DNA from 2 places in the Rhodoferax sp. ZS1R25 genome. Region 1 is predicted to be linked to the other one. Evidence: riboswitches for the same ligand, from Rfam matches in the RefSeq annotation. Region 1 holds a riboswitch; the other holds the start of a gene.

What was found. A riboswitch is a leader RNA that binds a small molecule or an ion and turns the genes downstream of it on or off. The one in region 1 is predicted to bind S-adenosylhomocysteine.
Region 2: another riboswitch for S-adenosylhomocysteine. It lies ahead of ahcY (adenosylhomocysteinase); the one in region 1 lies ahead of AC097R_RS00510 (homocysteine S-methyltransferase family protein).

What each region holds. Positions count from the first base shown of each region.
Region 1 covers NZ_JBWMAZ010000001.1:107,399-118,265, forward strand. The annotation lists gene AC097R_RS00490 (GspE/PulE family protein) at 1-1,720, opposite strand, end outside; gene AC097R_RS00495 (glycine zipper 2TM domain-containing protein) at 1,810-2,565, opposite strand; gene metH (methionine synthase) at 2,688-5,453, opposite strand; gene AC097R_RS00505 (Gfo/Idh/MocA family protein) at 5,483-6,481, opposite strand; gene AC097R_RS00510 (homocysteine S-methyltransferase family protein) at 6,483-7,559, opposite strand; S-adenosyl-L-homocysteine riboswitch at 7,584-7,671, opposite strand; gene AC097R_RS00515 (EAL domain-containing protein) at 7,718-9,979, opposite strand; gene recQ (DNA helicase RecQ) at 10,115-10,867, shown strand, end outside.
Region 2 covers NZ_JBWMAZ010000003.1:231,214-242,080, reverse strand. The annotation lists gene AC097R_RS19010 (MFS transporter) at 1-682, opposite strand, end outside; gene AC097R_RS19005 (HAD-IIB family hydrolase) at 679-1,512, opposite strand; gene AC097R_RS19000 (bifunctional 2',3'-cyclic-nucleotide 2'-phosphodiesterase/3'-nucleotidase) at 1,537-3,489, opposite strand; gene AC097R_RS18995 (peptide chain release factor 3) at 3,579-5,210, opposite strand; gene AC097R_RS18990 (substrate-binding domain-containing protein) at 5,228-6,358, shown strand; S-adenosyl-L-homocysteine riboswitch at 6,405-6,512, shown strand; gene ahcY (adenosylhomocysteinase) at 6,589-8,106, shown strand; gene AC097R_RS18980 (TlyA family RNA methyltransferase) at 8,119-9,006, shown strand; gene metF (methylenetetrahydrofolate reductase [NAD(P)H]) at 9,050-9,904, shown strand; gene AC097R_RS18970 (23S rRNA (adenine(2030)-N(6))-methyltransferase RlmJ) at 9,935-10,825, opposite strand.

The sequences.
Region 1 (10,867 bases):
GCGCCTCCGCCAGCGAGGTGCGCCCTTGGCGCACCATTTCCAGCGCATGGTGAGCCATGGTGCGGCCCTTCATGCGCTCACGCGCAGCGCGCATGAAGTTCGCAGGGTCTGAGTGGGAGGCGGCATGGGTCAATACGGCATCCATCTCCAACAGCTCATAAACCCCCTGCCGACCGGTGTAGCCCGTGCCATTGCACGATGAACACCCCAGCCCGCGCTTGGGGGTCAACGTGGTGCCGGGCGCCAGCATGGTGTCTAGCCAAGATTGCTCCTGCGGTGTGGGGGCATGCGGCGCCGAGCATTCGGGGCAGTTCATGCGCACCAAACGCTGGGCAATCACAGCCTGCAACGAGGTGGCCACCATAAACGGCGGCACGCCCATGTCGAGCAAACGGAACGGCGTGCTGATGGCGTCGCGCGTGTGCAAGGTAGAGAGCACCAGGTGCCCGGTGATGGCAGCGCGCAGACCAATTTCTGCAGTTTCCGCGTCGCGCATTTCCCCCACCAGAATCACGTCCGGGTCCTGGCGCAGGCAGGCGCGTAGCACACGGGCAAAGGTCAGCTCGATCTTGTCGTTCACCTGCACCTGGGTGATGGCGGGCAGGCGGTATTCCACTGGGTCTTCCACTGTGATGACCTTGAGCTCGGCCGCATTGATTTCGGCCAGCGCGGCGTACAGCGTGGTGGTCTTGCCAGAACCCGTGGGCCCGGTGACCAGCACCATGCCCGAGCTGCGCGAGAGCACTTCGCGAAAGCGCTTCAGCATGTCCGGTGGCATGCCGATGGTGTCCAGCCGCCGCATGCCGGCGCCCTGGTTCAACAGCCGCATGACCGCGGACTCACCGTAGGTAGTCGGCAGCGTGGAGAGCCGCACATCGATGGTGTTGTCCTTCAGGCGCACGCTGAAGCGACCGTCCTGCGGCAGGCGCTTTTCGGAAATATCCAACCCGGCCATGAGCTTCAGGCGCTGGGCCAGCGCACCGCCAATGCGTTTGTCCGCCTGGGTCTGCGTTTGCAATACGCCGTCCACGCGCACGCGGATTTGCAGAAATCCTTCTTGCGGCTCGATGTGCACGTCCGACGCGCCCACCTGCGTGGCATCTTCAAACAAGGACTGCAGCAGGCGCACTACGGGCGCGCCCTCAATGCCCACGGTGGCGGTCAGCTCGCCAAAGTCCACCGCGTCGCCCAAGTCTTTTTCCAAGGCACGGGCCAGTCCGCTGATTTCCTCGGTGCGGCGGTACAACCGGTCAAATGCCAGTGCCAGCTGGCTCTCCGGCACCGCGGCGATGCCAATATTGCGCTTGAGCAGGCGGGTCAGTTCGTCGTAGGCAAACAAATCCAGCGGGTCGCCCAGTGCCACCAACAGGCTATCGCCCTTGTCTTCCAACACCAGCGCGCGAAAGCGCCGGGCCGCGCTCTCGGGCAGCAGCTTGGTGACTTCCGCACGAAACGGAAACGTCTTCAGGTTCACAAAGGGGATGCGGAGCTGGCGGGCCAGGCCGTTGGCCAGCAACTCTTCGGTGATGACACCGGTTTCAATCAACAGGCGCCCTACCTTTTTGCCGGTGGTGCGCTGCAGCTCCAAGGTTTGTTGGAGCTGCTCTTGGGAAATCAGGCGCTGCTGGACCAGCACATCGCCCAACCGCAGTTTTTCAGGGCGGCCTGGGGGCGGAGGCGGGCGAGGCCCGTCGGGCGCACCGGGCGTTGCCGTTGCCATATTCATGCGCTATTCCTTTTGCGGTTTGCAAAAATAATAGCACGCAAGGCAATTTCAAAGGGGGCGAACCACGCGGGAAGCGCTCCTGGTCAGGCGGCGGGTGCCGGTTCGGTGGCCGGGCTGATGCTATTGCCCTCCACCTTCACCCGGGCGCCCACGGTGGCAGGGTTGCTCTGTTCGATGGAGCGCACCGAACCGTCTTCCATGCGAACGTCGACCCGGTAGACCAGGTCTTTTTTCATCTTCTTCTCTACGGTGTTGCCGGCCCAGCCGCCACCCAAGACACCGGCGATGGTGGCCAGCGCCTTGCCGTCACCCCCACCAAACTGGTTGCCCACCAAACCACCGAGTACCGCCCCGGCCACGGCCCCCGCACCACTGGGCTTGGCTTCACGCTCCACCGGGGTAACAGACTCCACCGTGCCGCACACCGCGCAAAGGGCCTTGTGCGGGGTACTGGAAGCCACGGGCACACCTGCTCCGGTGGGTGCAGTGTCCATGACTTCCCATGGCTCGCTGGCCGGGGGCTTGGCCGCCACGGTGCTGTGCGCCTTGGCACTGGCGGACTGGAATTTCACTATCTTTTTAGGAGCTACTGGCGCAGGTTTTACGGGGGCTTCCGCCACTATTTCTTCATTTTTGGCCAGCTCCGGCTCCAACACCGACGCGACGGTGGCCACGGGTGTCAGCGGCGTGGTCGGAGCGACCTCTTCGGCGCTCTGGCGATTCACCTGCACAAGGGCGGCGCCCAAAGCCAATGTGGTCGCGCCGAGGGCCGCAATGATGGCCCACAGCATCCGGTGGGCGGCGGGTTGCGGCACGCCGGGAATGGTGACGGTACTCATGGTTTTCCTCCAGCAAAAGGGGCTTGTTGCCTGTTAAGCCAAAGGTACACACCGCGACCGGCTGCGGCGTGTCTGATTTGTAACATCGGGTAAAGCCAGCGTCTTGGGCCGGCACCAACTGCTTACAAATTAGGCGCCAGCAGGCGCTGCAGCTCGGCCTGGTTCAGGTTGCGGCGCTGGGCCAGGTCCTGCACTTGGTCGTCGCTGATCTTGCCCACGTTGAAGTACGTGGCGTCCGGGTGGCCAATGTAGAAGCCGCTGACGCTGGCCGCCGGTGTCATGGCCAGGCTTTCGGTCACCGCCATGCCGATCTCCTCGCACTGCAGCAGGTCGAACATGTCTTTCTTGACACTATGGTCAGGGCAGGCCGGGTAGCCCGGTGCGGGGCGGATGCCCTTGTACTTCTCGGCAATCAGGTCCTCGTTGCTCAGTGCCTCGTCGGCCGCGTAGCCCCACAGGTCGGTGCGCACGCGGTGGTGGAGGGCCTCGGCAAAGGCTTCGGCCAATCGGTCGGCAATCGACTTGAGCATGATGGCCGAGTAGTCATCCAGGTCGTCCAGGAAGTATTTTTCCTTCTTGTCCACGCCAATGCCCGCGGTTACCGCGAACAGACCCGCGTAGTCGGCCTTCACCCCCTTGGGTGCCACAAAGTCGGCCAGGCAGCGGCTGGGGCGCATCACGCCGTCAATCTCCTGCTTCTCGGTCTGCTGGCGCAGGCCGTACCAGGTCATGGCGACCTCAGAGCGAGTCTCATCCGTATAGAACTCGATGTCGTCGTCGTTCACCGTGTTGGCCGGGTACAGGGCCACCACGGCATTGGCCGTCAGCCAACGGCCTTCGATCAGGCGCTTGAGCATGCGCTGGCCGTCGGCGTAGACGCGCACGGCCTCGGTGCCCACCACCTCGTCCTTCAGGATGGCCGGGAAGGGGCCTGCCAGATCCCAGGTCTGGAAGAAGGGGCCCCAGTCGATGTACTTGGCCAACTCGCCCAGGTCAAAGTTCTTGAAAACGCGGCGGCCAATGAACTTCGGCACCGTGGGCTGGTGGGCTGCCCAGTCGATCGGCGTCTTGTTGGCACGTGCCTTGGCCAGCGGCCACATGGGCGTCTGCTTCTTGTTGGCGTGCTGGTGGCGCACCTTGTCGTAATCGGAATTGAGTTCGTCGATGTACTTGGTGGCGCTCTCGCTCAACAGGCTTTGCGCCACGCTCACGCTGCGCGAGGCGTCGGGCACATAGACCACGGGGCCTTCGTAGTGCGGCGAAATCTTCACGGCCGTGTGCACGCGGCTGGTGGTAGCGCCGCCAATGAGCAGCGGGATTTTCTTGATGCGGAAGTAGTCGTCCTTCTGCATCTCGCCAGCCACGTACTGCATCTCTTCCAGGCTGGGCGTGATCAGGCCAGACAGGCCAATGATGTCCGCGCCTTCGATCTTGGCGCGCGCCAGAATCTCGTGGCAGGGCACCATCACGCCCATGTTGACCACGTCAAAGTTGTTGCACTGCAGAACCACGGTGACGATGTTCTTGCCAATGTCGTGCACATCGCCTTTGACCGTGGCAATCACGATCTTGCCCTTGGCCTTGGCTTCGCCACCGGCCTCCACCATCGCCAGCTTTTCTGCTTCGATGTAGGGCAACAAGTGCGCCACGGCGCTCTTCATCACGCGTGCGCTTTTCACCACCTGGGGCAGAAACATCTTGCCTTGACCAAACAGGTCGCCCACGACGTTCATGCCGTCCATGAGTGGGCCTTCAATCACGTGCAGCGGGCGGCCGCCCTTGGCCAGCACGTCCTGGTAGGCCTCTTCGGTGTCCACGGTAATGAAATCGGTGATGCCGTGGACCAGCGCGTGGCTCAGGCGCTGGCCCACCGACGCAGGCGCCTCCGGCGTGCCTCGCCATTCCAGCTTCTTGCTTTCGTCCTTGGCGCCGCTCTTGGCGGTCTCGGCAATCTCCACCAGGCGCTCACCCGAGTCGGGGCGGCGGTTCAGCACCACGTCTTCCACGCGCTCGCGCAGTGCGGGCTCCAGGTCGTCGTACACGCCCACCATGCCAGCGTTGACGATGCCCATGTCCATGCCCGCCTGGATGGCGTGGTACAGGAACACGGTGTGGATGGCCTCACGCACCGGATCGTTACCGCGGAAGCTGAACGACACGTTGCTCACCCCGCCCGATACCTTGGCGCCGGGCAGGTTCTGCTTGATCCATCGCGTGGCATTGATGAAGTCCACCGCGTAGTTGTTGTGCTCTTCGATGCCGGTGGCGATGGCGAAGATGTTCGGGTCGAAGATGATGTCTTCGGGCGGAAAGTCCACCTCGTCCACCAGGATGCGGTAGGCGCGTTCGCAAATCTCCACCTTGCGCTCGTAGGTGTCGGCTTGGCCCTTTTCATCAAACGCCATGACCACGGCGGCCGCGCCATAGCGGCGCAGCAGTTTGGCCTGGTGCTTGAAGGCGTCCACGCCCTCTTTCATGCTGATGGAGTTCACCACCGCCTTGCCTTGCACGCAGCGCAACCCGGCCTCAATGACGCTCCACTTGGAGCTGTCGATCATGATGGGCACGCGGGAAATATCGGGCTCGGAGGCGATCAGGTTCAGGAAGCGCACCATGGCGGCCTGGCTGTCCAGCATGGCCTCGTCCATGTTGATGTCGATGATCTGGGCGCCGTTTTCCACCTGCTGGCGCGCCACAGCCAGGGCTTCCTCGAATTGACCATTCAGGATCATGCGGGCAAAGGCCTTGGAACCGGTGACGTTGGTGCGCTCGCCGATGTTGACGAAGAGCGAACTCGCATCGACCCGGATGGGCTCCAGACCGGAGAGCATCATGGGCGCTACATTTTTCATAGCTTCTTGCGCAGTGTTGGCGGGGGCTTGGGGCATAAAAGACCTGTAATTGTGAGTGTGGCGGCCTAGACCGCTTCCCAGCGGCCACTGCGCTGCGAGGCAAACAGTGCGTCGATGATGCGCATGTTCTGGATGGCGTCTTCCACGCCGTAATGCAGGGGCTGCTCGCCGCGGATGGCCAGCGAGAACGCATCGCCTTCCAGGCTGTACTGGTCGCAGGCGGCAAGGGTCTCCGTCACCGCACCGGCACCGCCCAGCTGTTTGCCGCCGTCGACGAATATGCGCGTTTCTTGGCCCTGGGGCGCGTTGAACGGAATCTCGATCTCCACGCGCTGCTCGGTCCCCATGACGTGTACGCGCTGGTAGGGCGCGGACTGGGTGGACACCGTGAAGTCCAGGTGCCGGCCACCGCCAAAATCCAACAACGCGCTGAAAGTCCGGTCCACGCCAAAGTCGGGGTCCATGTCGGCCAGCGCCATCACGCGCACCGGCTCGGCGCCAAACAAAAAGCGCCCCGCCACGATGGGGTAGCAGCCAATGTCAAACAGCGCCCCCCCACCCGTGCCGGGTTGGTTGCGGATGTTGTCGGCATTGCGGTTGAAGTACGAGAACCACACCTGCACAGTGCGCACCTCGCCCAGGGCGCCGCTCTGCACCAGCTCGCGCGTGCGCAGCCATTGCGGGTGAAAGCGCACCATGAAGGCTTCCATGATGTGCACCTTGCCCGCCACTTCGCGCAGCTGCGCCGCTTCGTTCGCGTTCAGCGCAATCGGCTTCTCGCACAGCACATGCTTGCCGGCGCGCGCCGCAGCCAGCGTCATGGGCACATGCAGGTCATTGGGCAAGGGGTTGTAGATCGCCTCGATGGCCGGGTCGGCCAGCAACTCTTCGTACGAACCATAGGCCTTGGGAATACCCAATTTGTCCGCCGCAGCCTGCGCGCTAGGCAGGCTGCGCGAGGCAATCGCCTGCACATCGCACCACTGGCTGCGCATGAGCGCTGGCGTGACCTTCTCCATGCCGATCTTGGCGGTGCTCAACACGCCCCAGGTGACTTTTTTCATCTCAGGCTGCCTCTTTGTAGAAGAAATTGCGCTGCACACTGCGTGCAGCAATGGGGTTCACCGCATGGGCGATGGCGCCAATGTGATCGGGCGTGGTGCCGCAGCAGCCACCCACGATGTTGACCAAGCCCTCTTCCGCAAACTCGCGCACCAGGCGGCTGGTCACGTCGGGGGTCTCGTCAAAGCCGGTGTCGCTCATGGGGTTGGGCAGGCCCGCGTTGGGGTAGCAGCTGATGAAGGTGTCGGGCGCGACCTTGTTCAGCTCCTGGATATAGGGACGCATCAGCGCCGCACCGAGTGCGCAGTTCAGGCCAATGGCCAGCGGCTGCGCGTGGCGCACGCTATGCCAGAAAGCGGTCACCGTCTGACCACTCAAGATGCGGCCCGACGCGTCGGTCACCGTGCCGCTGATGATGATGGGCAGGCGCTGGCCGCTGGCTTCGAAGTACTCGTCCACGGCAAACAGCGCGGCCTTGGCGTTCAGCGTGTCGAAAATGGTTTCCACCAGAATCACATCGCTGCCGCCCTCCACCAGCGCCTTGGTCTGGTCGTAGTAGGCGGCGCGCAATTCTTCAAACGTCACGTTGCGCGCGCCGGGGTCGTTCACGTCGGGGCTGATGCTGGCGGTCTTGGGCGTGGGGCCCAGGGCGCCGGCCACGAAGCGGGGCTTGTCGGGGGTGCTGTATTTGTCACAGGCGGCGCGGGCCAGCTTGGCGGACACCAGGTTCATCTCGATGGCCAGATCGGCCATGTCGTAGTCGGCCTGGGCCACGGTGGTGGCTCCGAAAGTATTGGTCTCAATCAGGTCGGCACCCGCGGCCAGGTAGCGCTCGTGGATGTCGCTGATCACGTCAGGCCGGGTCAGGCTCAGCAACTCGTTGTTGCCTTTGACGTCTTTGTGGAAGTCCTTGAAGCGGTCGCCCTGGCTGCCGGGGCCGGAGTAGCCCTCGCCACGGTACTGCGCCTCGCCCAGCTTGAAGCGCTGGATCATGGTGCCCATGGCGCCGTCCAAAATGGCGATGCGCTTCTCCAGAATGCCTGGCAGGGCTTGTGCGCGGGTGTAGGTGATGGGCTTCATGGTGCGGCTCACTGTGTGGTTTTAAACAAGTGAGCGCAGTTGGGAGTCCCAAGCCTGACCGGTGGCCTGCCTGTATTGAAGGCAGGCGCCAGCTGCAGCGCCCCTTGGGATTTGATTATTTTAATTCACAACGCAGCGGCCGTGAAGGCCAAATGGTCTTAGGCCTGGCCCAGGTGCAGCGCCAGCAAGGCGTCCAGCGGCATGGGGTGCCCCACCGCATACCCCTGGGCGTAGTGCACGCCAAAGCCACGCAGCAGTTCCAGAATGGCCGGGCTCTCGACAAACTCGGCCACGGTTTTCTTGCCCATGAGGCAGCCAATCTCGTGAATAGACTTCACCATGGCCAGGCTAATGGCGTCGGTGGCAATGTCGCGCACAAACTGGCCGTCGATCTTGAGCTCGTCCACGGGCAGGTTGCGCAAATAGGCGAAGGACGACAGGCCGCTGCCAAAGTCGTCCAGCGAGAGCCTGCAGCCCAGTTGGCGCAGGGTGTCAATGAAATGCTTGGCGGTGTGCAGGTTGCTGATGGCTGCGGTCTCGGTGATCTCAAAGCACAGCTTGCGGCATGGCAAGGGCGTGTGGGCCAGCGTGTCCAGCACAAAGGCCATGAACACCTCGTCCCCCAGCGACTGGCCCGACAGGTTGATCGAGCACTGGTCGATATGGTCCTGGTGCGCCACCATCCACTGCAGCGCATGCGTCACCACCCAGCGGTCTACGCGCGCGGCCAGGTGGTAGCGCTCCACCGCGGGCATGAACTGGCCCGGGAGCACCAGCGCACCCGCCTCGTCCCGCATACGCAGCAAAAATTCGCAGTGCAGCCCTACGGCCGGGCCGGGGTTCACCGGCACGATGGGCTGGCCATACAGCACAAAGCGGTCTTCTTGCAGCGCATGCTCGATGCGGCTCACCCACTCCATCACGCCATAGCGCTGCGCCAACGCCGGGTCATCACTCGCATACACATGGATGCGGCCACGGCCCGAATCCTTGGCGACGTAGCAGGCGCTGTCGGCGGCCTGCAAGAGCGCGCCCACGCTTTCACTCTGCGCGTCCAGCATCACCATGCCCACGCTCACGCCTACGCCAAAACTCTGGTCGCGCCACACAAAGCGGTAGGCCGCCAGGCTCAGCTGCAGGCGCTCGGCCACGCGCAGGGCCTGGGCCACGGTCTGGTGGGTCAGGATGATGCCGAACTCGTCGCCACCGATGCGGCACAGGTGGTCTTCTTCGCGCAACACCTCGGAAAACAGCTGGGCCACCTGGCGTAACAGCTCGTCGCCCGCGGTGTGGCCGCAGGTATCGTTGACCACCTTGAATTCGTCCAGATCCAGGTAGCAGACCACGTGGCGCTGGTCCTGGTCGCGCGTGCGGTCAAAACACTCGGCCAGCGCCTGCTCAAAGGCGCGGCGGTTACCCAGGCCGGTCAGTTCGTCGTGCGTGGCCTGAAAGGCCATCTCCTGGTTCAGGCGGCGCTGCTCCGTCACATCGCGAAACACCAGCACCGCGCCCTGTACCTCACCGTCCGCATCCCGGATGGGCGACACCGCCGCCTCCACCAGCAGGCTGCCCTCCAGACGGTGCGCCAGGCTGAGCTGCGGGTAGCGGTGGGTTTCCGCCGCCGCAATCGCCTCGGCCACCAGGTCGATGCCGGCGACACCCCCTCCCATGTCGCCCAGGCGAAACACAGTCTGGTAGGGGCGCCCCACGGCGCCAGCCAGCGTCCAGCCGGTGAGCGCTTCGGCCACCGGGTTGATATAGAGCAGCTCGCCGTCGGCGTTGGTGGTGATCACCGCGTCGCTGATGGAGTGCAGGGTGACCTGCAGGCGTTCTTTCTCTTGGTACAGCGCGTCTTCGGCAAATTTGCGTGCCTGCATGAAGCGCACCCGGTCCAGTGCCACGGCCACATGGCTGGCCAGCGCCTGCATAAAGTCGAGCTGCCAATCGACCGGGGGGCGCACGCCCTCCACATCACCAAAAGTGCCGATGCCAATCACGCCCAAACGCTCATCGGCCAGCAGCAAGGGAACGTTGATGATGGTGCGATTGAGCAGCTGGGCCACCACCTCTTTGTTGGTGCGCAGGTCTGTGCGGGCATCCTCCACCACCACCACGTGGTCGGCCGCCATGATTTCTTCCAGCATGCGGTCGCCCGCAATGGGGATGTCCATGGTCTGCGCCTTGGTATGCAGTTGCCGGTAGTCCGCATCGGAAGTGACCTGACTGATGACGGACACAAATCCGGGCCGGTCGCCCATCAGGGCCAGCCACGCGTGGGCATAGCCCAACACATCCTCCACCACAGGTGCCACGGCGGCCAAAATGTCCGGCAGGGTCCAGGCGCGCTCCAGCCGTTTGCACAACTGCAACAAGGCCTTGGTTTGCGACTGCGTGTCGAGCACGATGGGCGGGGCAATCATGGGTTCAAGTGTAGCGACAGGCTTGCCCGACAATAGGGGAATCACCCTTAGCCCGACGCCACACGCTGGCGACCACCGGGTTTTGAATGTTTTAGTGCCCTAGCCCCCGTAACCACTGCGCCGCGAGCTCCCATTTTGATAGCAGACACTTCCACCTCCAGCACCACTCTGGACGCTTGCAGCGACATTCTGCGCACCGTGTTCGGCTACGACGCCTTCCGTGGCCCGCAGCAGGCCATCGTGGAACACGTGGCAGATGGCGGCGATGCGCTGGTGCTCATGCCCACGGGCGGCGGCAAAAGCCTGTGCTACCAAGTTCCCGCCATCGTCCGCCAACAAGCAGGGCTGGGCGCCACGTTGGTAATTTCGCCGCTGATCGCGCTGATGCACGACCAGGTGGGTGCGCTGCACGAGGCGGGTGTCAGCGCCGCCTTCCTGAACTCCACCCTCAGCGGCGACGAGGCCTACCAGATCGAGCAGCAACTGCTGCGCGGCGAGATCACCCTGCTTTATGCCGCGCCAGAGCGGGTCAACAATGCGCGCTTTCTGGCGCTGCTGGATTCGCTATTCGAGCGCGGCAAGCTGAGCCTGTTTGCCATCGACGAAGCACATTGCGTAAGCCAGTGGGGCCACGACTTCCGGCCCGATTACCGCAACCTCACGGTGCTGCACGAGCGCTACCCCGGTATTCCCCGCATTGCGCTGACCGCCACGGCCGACGACCTGACGCGCGCCGACATTCTGGAGCGCCTGCAGCTGGAAGACGCGCGCGCCTTCGTCAGCAGCTTTGACCGCCCCAATATCCGCTACACCATCGTCGAGAAGAAAGATTCCACGCTGCAGCTGCTGCGCTTTATCGAGCGCGAGCATGAGGGCGAGGCCGGCATC
Region 2 (10,867 bases), on a different contig from region 1:
GCTCAAAGAAGCCGCCGATGAAACCGGCCAGCATGATGATGGGGTGGCTGCGCACCGCCTGCCAAAGGCCTGCCAGCCCAACGCGTGCGTTGGCCGATTCGGCATGGGGCGGCACCACGGGAATCAGCGCCGTCCAGACCAGGCCCACGCTCAGCAGGGCAATTACCAAGCCCAGCGCAATGGGGCCGTCCGAGCCCACCCAGGCCAGCAGCGTGGGGCCGATGATGAAGGTGGCGCCCACCATGGTGGCGTAGATGCCGATGGTGCGGCCCAGCCGGTCCGGTGGGGAGAACTCGGCAATGAACGCTTCGGCAAGTACCCAGCGCAGCCCGCCTGCCACACCGGCCAGCAGCTCCAGCGCAAACCACAGCCACAGCGTGTCGGTGGTCAAGAAACCAATGGCCGCCAGCAGCGGCGCGGCCGATGCAAACCACATGGTTTTGCGCTGGCCCCATCGCCGGGTGAGCGCAGAGGCAAACGGTGTGACGATAAAGATGCCCAACCAGGTGGTGGCCGCAAACAGGCCGGCCACGGTGGTGGACACCTCGCGCTCTTTCAGCAGCACCAGCATCAGTGGCGAGAGCATGAACACGCCCGACAGCTGGAACAGCGTGGAACCAAACACGCTGAGCAGGCCCATCGGAGAGCCTGCGGAGCTGCGTTGTACGGTCGCGTCGCTCATAGGCCACGCGCCTGCAAAATCGCCTGCGCCACTTCGGCAAAGCCGGCGCCGCGCTCGGCCGTCGTCACATAGCCAGGCAGGTGGGCCAGCTGCGGCACAAAGCGCGCGATGTTGGCCACGCCCACGCTGTGCGTGAAGTGTTCAAACATGGCCTGGTCGTTGCCCGAATCGCCCACAAACACCCAGCGGTCCAGCTCACTGGGCAAGTCACGCCCCAGCAGTTCGCGCACAATCCAGCAGGCGCCCTGCCATTTGTTGAAGTCGCCAAAGCAGCCGTGGATGTGGATGCTGCTCACCGTCGTTTGCATGCCCGCGCGGCGCAACACGGCCAGCACTTTTTGCACGGTGTCGGGCGAGAGGCGTGCGAATTCGGCGTAGTCAAACGCCAGGTCGGTCTCGCGGCCCGCGCTGTCGCGGCTTAGCTGCACACCGGGCACTTCGGCCACCACCTGCGCGGCAATGGTCTGCATGCGGGCCTGGTTGGCGGCGCGGGTGGCTGCGTCCTGTTGATGCAGTTTTGATAGCGGCTTGCGCATATCCGACGGGGGCTGCAGGCCTTTTTGATGCACAAAGGCCACCGCGCCGTTCTCCGCCACCATGGCGTCCACGGGCCATGTCGCACCCTGCGTGCCGGCCATAAAGGGCTCGCACCAGCCAATGGGTCGCCCGGTGATGGGAATGACGACAAGGCCTTCCGCCTTTAGGTCGGCCAGCGCCTGCAGCGCATCAGGCGTGATGGCGCCGTCGGTGGTCAGCGTGTCGTCAATGTCGGTGAACACGCCCACCAGATGGCGGCGGGCTGCTTCGGGCCAGCGGGTCAGGGCTTGCATGCGTGCGTGGCTTGTTCTGTGGTGTTAGTCGGTCAATTCGTACAGGGCGGAGCCGTCGCCGTTGTCTTGCACCAGTTTGATGCTGGGGTGTTTATCCAGGAATTTGACCGCCGCGCTGCCGGAAAGAAAGCTGGGGTGCACGCCGGGGATGCGCGCAATGCGCCAGTTGGCGTCTGCGGACGGGTTGACGGTGTGGTTCGCCGCCAGCTTGTCCGACATGCGCAGGTATTCCACCAGGGCCTGGCGGTTTTCGTCGGGTGCATCCAGCACCATCTTGTCGGCCGTCAGACCAGGAAAGTTGCCGCCGCCGGATGCACGGTAGTTGTTGGTTGCGACCACAAAGCGTGCGGTGTCCACAATGGGTTTGCCGGCAAAGCGCAGGTCGCGGATGCGGTGGGCATCGGGGTTGGTGAGCTGGCCTTTGGCGTCGTAGCGCGCCGGTTGGGTCACGTCGATCTCGTACTGCACGCCATCGATCACGTCAAAGTTGTAGGACGGGAATGCATCGTTGATGAGCGGCTGGCGTGCCGGGCCCTGCGGGTCGATGCGCAGGAACTGGCCGGCCGACATTTCCAGCCATTCACGCACTTCCGCGCCAGTGATCAGCACGGCCTTGAGCGTGTTGGGGTAGACATAGAGGTCGGCCATGTGCTTGATGGCCAGGGGGCCGGCGGGAATGTCGGTGTAGTAGTTCCAACCTTGGCGCCCGCCCGCCTTGAACGGCGCTGCGGCCGAGAGCACTGGGTATTTTTCGTAGTCGGTGCCCTGCATGGCGCGCTTCACATAGGCGATCTGCGCGTTGGACACGATCTGGATGGACGGGTCGTCCGCCACCTGTGCGAAGTAGCTGTAGATGGGCGCACTGCTCACGGCCACCTTGTTGCGCACATAGTCCAGCGTGCGCTGGTGCTCCGTGGCAATGCGTTGCATCACCATGGGGTCTTCTGCCGCCAGTGATTGTTTGGCCGCGCGGTCAAAGATCGGGCGGATGGTGGCCTGGCTGCCCACCACCTTCCAGGCCCCACTGCTGTTGTCCAGCGTCAGGTCGATCACGCCGAGGTGGTCGCCCCAGCGGCCGGGCATGACGGCGGGCACACCGTTGATGGTGCCGCGCTCGATGTCCACCTTGGGATAGGCGGCAAAGGCCTTGCCTGGAAACTCCGCATGGGCATGGCCGAACAGAATGGCGTCGACCCCGGGCACTTCGGCCAGGCGCGACACGGCGTTTTCCGCAAAGCTGCCGACCTCACCCTTCTCGAACCCGGAGTGGGGAATGGCCACCACCAGTTGCGCGCCCTTGGCCCGCATCTCGGGCACATAGCGGCGGGCCATGTCCACCATGTCGCGTGTGACGACCTGGCCCTCTAGATTGGCCTTGTCCCACTGCATGATCTGCGGCGGCACAAATCCGATCACGCCCACGCGCAGCTGCTGCGCCTTGCCGCTGGCGTCCTTGAAGGTGCGGTCCAGCAGCACATAAGGGGTGAAGGCGTGGGTGGGCGTAGCGCTGTCCTGTTTGCCGTCCGCCAGCAGCACGTTGGCATTCACATAGGGGAAGCTGGCCCCGGCGATCGAGCGGCGCAGAAAGTCCAGCCCGTAGTTGAACTCGTGATTGCCCAGGTTGGCTGCGTCGTAACCCAGCGGGTTCATGACCTTGTAGGCAGGGTGCGTCTGGCCGGCCTGCAGCGGCGCCACGCGTGCCACCACATCGCCCAGTGGGTTCCCCTGCAACAGGTCGCCATTGTCAAACAAGAGGCTGTTCGGCACTTCGCTGCGCGCAGCCTTGATGAGGCTGATGGTGCGTGCCAGGCCGTACTGGTCGGTCGGTTTGTCCTGGTAGTAGTCGTAGCTCAGCAGGTTCATGTGCACATCGGTGGTCTCGAGGATGCGCAGCTTCAGTTGTTCGGCACCGGTGGCAGCGCCCAGGCTTGCAAGCAACAGCGCACTGACAAGGCGCAGGGAGGCGGGGAATGGCATGGGGTGCTCCTGTCCGGTGAAGCCATAAAAAAAGCCCGCTGGTACAGCGGGCTTTGGATCTTACTTCCGCCGGCGACGGGGCTAGCCCATTAGCCCGCGCTTTGCAGCGCCAAGCCCGCGTGCTCGCGCAGTGGGTGGAAGTGGATCTTGGGAAAGCGTTCTTGCGCCAGGCGCACGTCGTAGGGGCTGGTGCACAGGTAGGCCAGCGTGTCGGCCGCATCCTTGGCCATGCGCTGCGGGTAGGCGTAGACAAACTCGCGCAGTTCGGCCGGGGTGTCGGCGGTGATCCAGCGTGCGCCGGTGTACTGGCTGCCTTCCAGGCGGATGTCGGCGTCGTACTCGGCCTTCAGGCGGTGCTGCACCACTTCAAACTGCAACTGGCCGACGGCACCCAGCAGCATGTTGCCGCCCATCTCGGGGCGGAACACCTGGATGGCACCTTCTTCGCCCAGCTGGGCCAGGCCCTGTTGCAGCTGCTTGGTGCGCAACGGGTTTTTCAACACCACGGTCATGAACATTTCGGGCGCAAAGAAGGGCAGGCCGGTGTACATCAGGTTCACGCTGCCGTCGGTAATCGTGTCGCCCAATTGCACACCGCCGTGGGTGGTAAAGCCCACGATATCGCCCGCGTACGCCTCTTCCACCGCCTCGCGGCGCTGGCTCATGAAGGTCACCACGCTGGTGGGGCGCAGTTCTTTGCTGGTGCGCATTACTTTCAGCTTCATGCCCGGCGTGTACTTGCCGCTGGCCATGCGCACGAAGGCAATGCGGTCGCGGTGGTTGGCGTCCATATTGGCCTGCACCTTGAACACCACGCCGCTGAAGGCGTCGTCTTCGGGTTGCACTTCTTTCACCACGGGCTGGCGGTTCACCAGCGTGGTGCTGGTGCGGCTGCGCGGGCTGGGCGCCAGGTCCACCAGGGCGTCCAGCACTTCCATCACCCCAAAGTTGTTCACGCCCGAACCGAAGAACACGGGGGTTTGCTTGCCGGCCAAAAAGGCCTCCAAGTCCCAGGCGGGGGAGGCGCCGGTGGCCAGCTCCATGCTTTCCATGGCGGTGGTCCACTCGTGGCCAAAGCGCTGGGCCAGCGAGGCGGAGTCGTTCAATGGCACGGCATCAAAGTCCTGCGGGCGGCGTTCGCTTCCGGATTCAAACACCGTCATGGCCTGCGTGCGCAGGTTGACGATGCCGCCAAACAGCTTGCCCTGGCCCACGGGCCAGGTCATGGGCACGCAGGGCATGCCCAACTCGCGTTCGATCTCGTCCAGGATGTCCAGCGGCTCACGTACTTCGCGGTCCATCTTGTTCACAAAGGTGATGATGGGTGTGTCGCGCTGGCGGCACACCTCGATCAGGCGGCGTGTCTGCGCTTCCACGCCGTTGGCCGCGTCAATCACCATGAGGGCCGAGTCCACCGCGGTCAACACACGGTAGGTGTCTTCCGAAAAGTCCTTGTGGCCGGGCGTGTCCAGCAGGTTGATCACGTGGTCGCGGTAGACCATCTGCATGACGCTTGATGCCACCGAGATGCCGCGCTGCTTTTCAATTTCCATCCAGTCGGACGTGGCGTGGCGGCTGGCCTTGCGCGCCTTCACCGAGCCGGCAATCTGGATCGCGCCCGAGAACAGCAGCAGCTTTTCGGTCAGCGTGGTCTTGCCGGCGTCAGGGTGGGAAATGATGGCAAAGGTGCGGCGGCGGCGGGTTTCGGGGGCGTAGGTCACAGGGGGTCCAAGGTCGGGTGTGGGCAGCGCACAGGGGCGGGCCACCAGAGAGAAGCTCGGTATTTTACAGAGGGCGCCCGCAGCCTGCTTGCCCTTACACTCGCGCTCCAACAGCGAAACGAGCGGAGCAGCGTGTGAGCATCAAGCAACTGGCCAGTGCACTGGGGTTATCCACCTCCACGGTCAGCCGCGCCTTGAATGGCTACACCGATGTGAACGAGCAGACCCGCGAGCGCGTGCAGGCCATGGCGGCCACCATGGGCTACCGGCCCGATGCGGGCGCGCGTCGCCTGGTGCGTGGCAAGACCGATGCGGTGGGCATTGTCTATTCCGCCGCGGTGGAAAACCTGGGCAACCCGCAGTTCCTGGACATGGCCGATGGCCTGGGCGAACGCCTGCAAAGCAAACAGCTGGACCTGCTGCTGGCCGTGGCCAAGAATGAAACCGACCTGACGTTTTACGAGCGCTTGTTCCTGGGCGGGCGGGTGGACGCGGTCGTGGTACCCAACACCCGTGTGCACGACCCGCGCGTGGACTATCTGCTGGAGAAGGGCTACCCCTTTGTGGGCTACGGCCGCACGCATGCATGTGACGCGTACTCCTGGGTGGACTTTGACAACGACATGGGCAGCCGCCTGGCCGTGGAGCATTTGTTGGCGTTGGGCCACACGCGCTTTGCCTATGTGCACGCGCCGCTAGAGTTGAACTTTGCCTTCCAGCGCCACCGCGGTTTCATGGCCGCGCTGAAGGCACGTAACCTGGATTGCCCGGCCCACCACCGCGTGGGCGATGTGCAAGACCGGCGCAGCGGGCTGCAGGCGGTGCAGGCCCTGCTGGCCATGCACCCGCGGCCCACGGCCGTGCTGGTGGACAACAACCTGGGCGGCGTGGGCATCATCCGCGGGCTGATGGATGCCGGTTTGCGTGTGGGGCAAGACATTTCGGTCGTGGTGCATGGCGACATTCCGCAGGACACGTTGCTCACCGGCATGCCGGTGACCACGGTCACCCAGCCCACACCCCACACCACGGGCGAGGCGCTGGCGGACATGGTCTTCCAGGTGCTGCATGCGCCTGAAGACGGCCCCTACCACCTGCTGCGCCAGCCCGGGCTGCAGCTGGGCACCACCACCGGCCCGGTGCGATAAACCCCAAACTGTTGCCGCGGTCCGTGGCAACAGGCTAAAATGCGCCACTTCCGAGGAGCGTTGCAGCTCGCCTGATGCCCCCAGCGGCGCGGCGAGTGAGGCTCGGAAAACACGGCGTGCCCTGCGCTGTGCCTCCCAACGGCGCTCACCCACTGGTTTGTGTGCGGTGAGTTTTGCCTCTTGAATCCCCGCCCGCCAGTGTTTATTCAAATGAACTTTTGGAGTGAACCATGAGCGCTGTGTTGAAATTTTCCAAGACCCCCAAGGCTGTCAAGGCCGCCGTTAAATCCGTCGCCCCCAAGGCTGTGAAGGCTCCCGTGGCCAAGACCGAAGACTTCAAAATTGCCGACATCAGCCTGGCCGCTTGGGGCCGCAAAGAGCTGACCATTGCTGAGACCGAAATGCCCGGCCTGATGTCCATCCGCGAAGAGTTCGCCAAGGCCCAACCGTTGAAGGGCGCGCGCATCACCGGCTCGCTGCACATGACAATCCAGACCGGCGTGCTGGTCGAAACCCTGCAAGCCCTGGGCGCTGACGTGCGCTGGGCCTCGTGCAACATTTTCTCCACCCAAGACCACGCTGCAGCCGCTCTGGTGGCCGCCGGTACCCCCGTGTTTGCCCACAAGGGCGAGTCGCTGGAAGAGTACTGGGACTTCACCCACCGCATCTTCGAATTTGGACCCAAGGGCTCCAAGACCGAAGGCCCCAACATGATTTTGGATGACGGCGGCGATGCCACCTTGCTGATGCACCTGGGCGCCCGCGCCGAGAAGGACCTCAAGGTGCTGGCCAAGCCCGGCAGTGAAGAAGAAATCTGTCTGTTCAACGCCATCAAGGCCAAGCTGAAGGTGGACCCCACCTGGTACAGCCGCCGCCTGAAGGCCATCATCGGCGTGACCGAAGAAACCACCACCGGCGTGATGCGCCTGGAAGAAATGTCCGCCAAGGGCACACTGGCCCTGCGCGCCATCAACGTGAACGACTCTGTGACCAAGAGCAAGTTCGACAACCTGTACGGTTGCCGCGAATCCTTGGTGGACGGCATCAAGCGCGCCACTGACGTGATGATCGCGGGCAAGGTGGCCGTGGTCGCTGGCTACGGTGACGTGGGCAAGGGCTCTGCCCAGGCCCTGCGCGCGCTGTCTGCCCAAGTGTGGGTGACCGAGATCGACCCCATCAACGCCCTGCAGGCCGCGATGGAAGGCTACAAGGTCGTGACCATGGAATACGCCGCCGACAAGGCCGACATTTTCGTGACCACCACCGGCAACAAGAACGTCATCACTTACAAGCACATGGAGGCCATGAAAGACCAGGCCATCGTGTCCAACATCGGTCACTTTGACAACGAAATCGACGTCGCTTCGCTGGAAAAGCTGAAGTGGGAAGAGATCAAGCCCCAGGTGGACCATGTGATCTTCCCGGCCAAGGGCAAGAAGCCTGCCAAACGCATCATCCTGCTGGCCAAGGGCCGCTTGGTGAACCTGGGTTGCGGCACCGGCCACCCCAGCTTCGTGATGTCGTCCAGCTTTGCGAACCAGACGATCGCCCAGATCGAGCTGTTCACCAAGCCCAAGGAATACAAGGCCGGCAAGGTCTATGTGTTGCCCAAGCACCTGGACGAAAAAGTGGCCCGTCTGCACCTGAAGAAGGTGGGCGCCATGCTGACCGAACTGACCGACGAGCAGGCTTCGTACATCGGCGTCTCCAAAGCCGGTCCGTACAAGAAAAACACCTACCGCTATTAAGCCAAGGACTCCATGCGTATAGACCAACTGCTGGTACAGCGCGGGCTGGCCAGCACCCGCTCACAGGCGCAACGCCTGATCGCCGATGGCGTGCAGTGGCAGAAGATGGAAGCGGGCGGCGAGGTCTGGAAACGCGTGGTCAAGAATGGCGATGACGTGCCCGAGGACGCCCCCATCGAGCTGCTGGACGACTCCGAGGCACGCTATGTGTCGCGGGGCGGTTTGAAGCTGGAGGCCGCCCTCAAGCACGTGGGCCTGTCGGTGACGGGGCTGCGTTGCCTGGACGTGGGGCAGAGCACTGGTGGTTTCACCGACTGCCTGCTGCAAGCCGGTGCGGCCGCGGTGGTGGGGGTGGATGTGGGCAGTGCCCAGCTGCACCCCAGCCTGCGCGAGGATGCGCGTGTCTTGTGCGTGGAGAGCGTCAACGCCCGGACCCTGTCTGCTGCAGATTTGATAGCTGCTTATGCAGACAGCACGGGGGCTGATGGCCAATTTGACGTAGAAGAAGATGGCGAAACCTTCGAGGGCTTTGACGGTTCCGATGACAGCCGCGAGGAGGCCGACCTGGCCGCTTTGCCGCCCGAATTCGCGCCACCGTTTGACCTCTTGGTGGCGGATCTGTCCTTCATCTCGCAAACCCTGGTGCTGCCGGCGGCGGTGCCGTTGCTGCGCGAGGGTGGCACTTTGTTAACCCTGGTGAAGCCGCAGTTTGAACTGCAGCCCGGCCAGGTAGGCAAGGGCGGCATCGTCAAAGACCCGGACATGTACGCCATCGTCGAACAGCGCCTGCGTGAGGCCTGTGCCGAACTGGACCTGACGGTCACCGCGTGGTTCGACTCGCCCATTGAGGGTGGCGACGGCAACCGCGAATTTTTCATTTGCGCCCGCAAAGCGGGCTGAACGCAGGCCCCGCGTGTACGGGGCGTGTGAGATGGAGATGCTGATGTTTACCAACGACCGAATTCCGCTGAGCCTGGAATTCTTCCCCCCCAAAACGCCCGAAGGCGCGGAAAAGCTGCGGGGCGTGCGCCAGCAGCTGTATGCGCTGCGCCCCGATTTTTGCTCGGTCACCTTTGGTGCGGGCGGTTCTACGCAAGAGGGCACCTTCGGTGCGGTGCGTGAGATCCTGGCCGAGGGCGTGAGCGCGGCTTCGCACTTCTCGTGCATCGGTGCGACCAAAAACACGGTGCGCGAGCAGTTGGCCATCCTCAAAGCCATGGGCGTGAAGCGCCTGGTGGCTTTGCGTGGCGACTTGCCCAGTGGCTACGGTGCGGGTGGCGAGTTCCACTACGCCAGCGACCTGGTGGCCTTTATCCGCACGGAGACCGGCGATGACTTCCACATTGAAGTAGCGGCCTACCCTGAGGTGCACCCCCAAGCCAAGTCGCCGGCCCACGACCTGCAGGCCTTTGCCGCCAAGGTCAAGGCCGGTGCCAACTCGGCCATCACCCAGTATTTCTACAACTCCGACGCCTACTTCCGCTTTGTGGAAGAGGTGGATGCGCTGGGGCTGGAGGTGCCCGTGGTGCCCGGCATCATGCCCATCACCAGCTCCACGCAGTTGATGCGTTTCTCGGATGCGTCTGGAGCCGAAATCCCGCGCTGGATTCGCCTGCGCCTGCAAAGCTATGGTGACGATGTGGCCTCGATCAAGGCCTTTGGGCTGGAAGTGGTGACGGATTTGTGCGAGCAGCTGCGCGCCGGTGGCGCCCCCGCGCTGCACTTCTACACCATGAACCAGAGCGCAGCGACGCTGGCGCTGTGCCAAAACCTGGGGCTGGTGCCCACAGTGCAATAAGGCGAAATCGCTTTACCTAGAGAAGCGGCGTTAGCCGCCCGACTCCAGTGTGGACGTGGCATTGGCGTCTTGTTTGAGCAATTCCACCATCTGCGGCAAGGCGTCTTTCAATGCAGCTTTGAGGGTGTGGGGCGGGTTGATGAGGAACATGCCACTGGCCGGCAGGCCCGGGCGCACCATTTCACCTTCGGCGTCCTGCAGCAGCTTGCTGGACTTCACGGTCAGCGTGGCGTGCAGCCAGGACTTGCCCGATTTGTTGGCCAGGGTCTTGAGCTTTTTGGGCAGGTCATGTGCCTCGGGGCGCGGAATGATGGGGTACCACACGGCGTAGGTGCCGGTGACAAAGCGCACCATGGCATCTGCCACCATGGCCGTAACGCGGGCGTAGTCGTTCTTGACTTCGTAGCTGGGGTCGCACAGCACCAGCGCTCGGCGCGAGGGCGGCGGCAAAAACTTCTTCAGTCCTTCAAACCCGTCTTCGCGCAGGATGGCCACTTGGCGCCCCGCTTCGAGCTGGGCAATGTTGGCCATCAGGGTCTTGGTGTCGGTGGGGTGCAGTTCGAACAGCTTGAGCTTGTCGCGGTCGCGCAGCAAGCTCTGGATGATGAAGGGCGAGCCGGGATAAACGCTCCAGTGGTTAGTGCTGTTGAAGCCAGCCACCATGTCCACGTAGTCTTGCAGCGCGGGGGCAAACGGCGTGGCGGGCTTGGCGGCGACCAGTTTCAAAAAGCCCTGCGCGGCTTCCTCGCTGGTTTTGGCGAAATCGCCATCCAACCGGTACAAGCCGGCTCCCGCATGGGTGTCGAACACGTTGAGGGCGGTATCTTTTTGCGTCATATGACGCAACACCGCCAGCAATACGGTGTGTTTGAGGACGTCGGCATGGTTGCCGGCGTGAAAGGCGTGGCGGTAACTGAACATCCCCTATGATACCCACGCAAGGCCAGCCGCCACAGGGCGGGA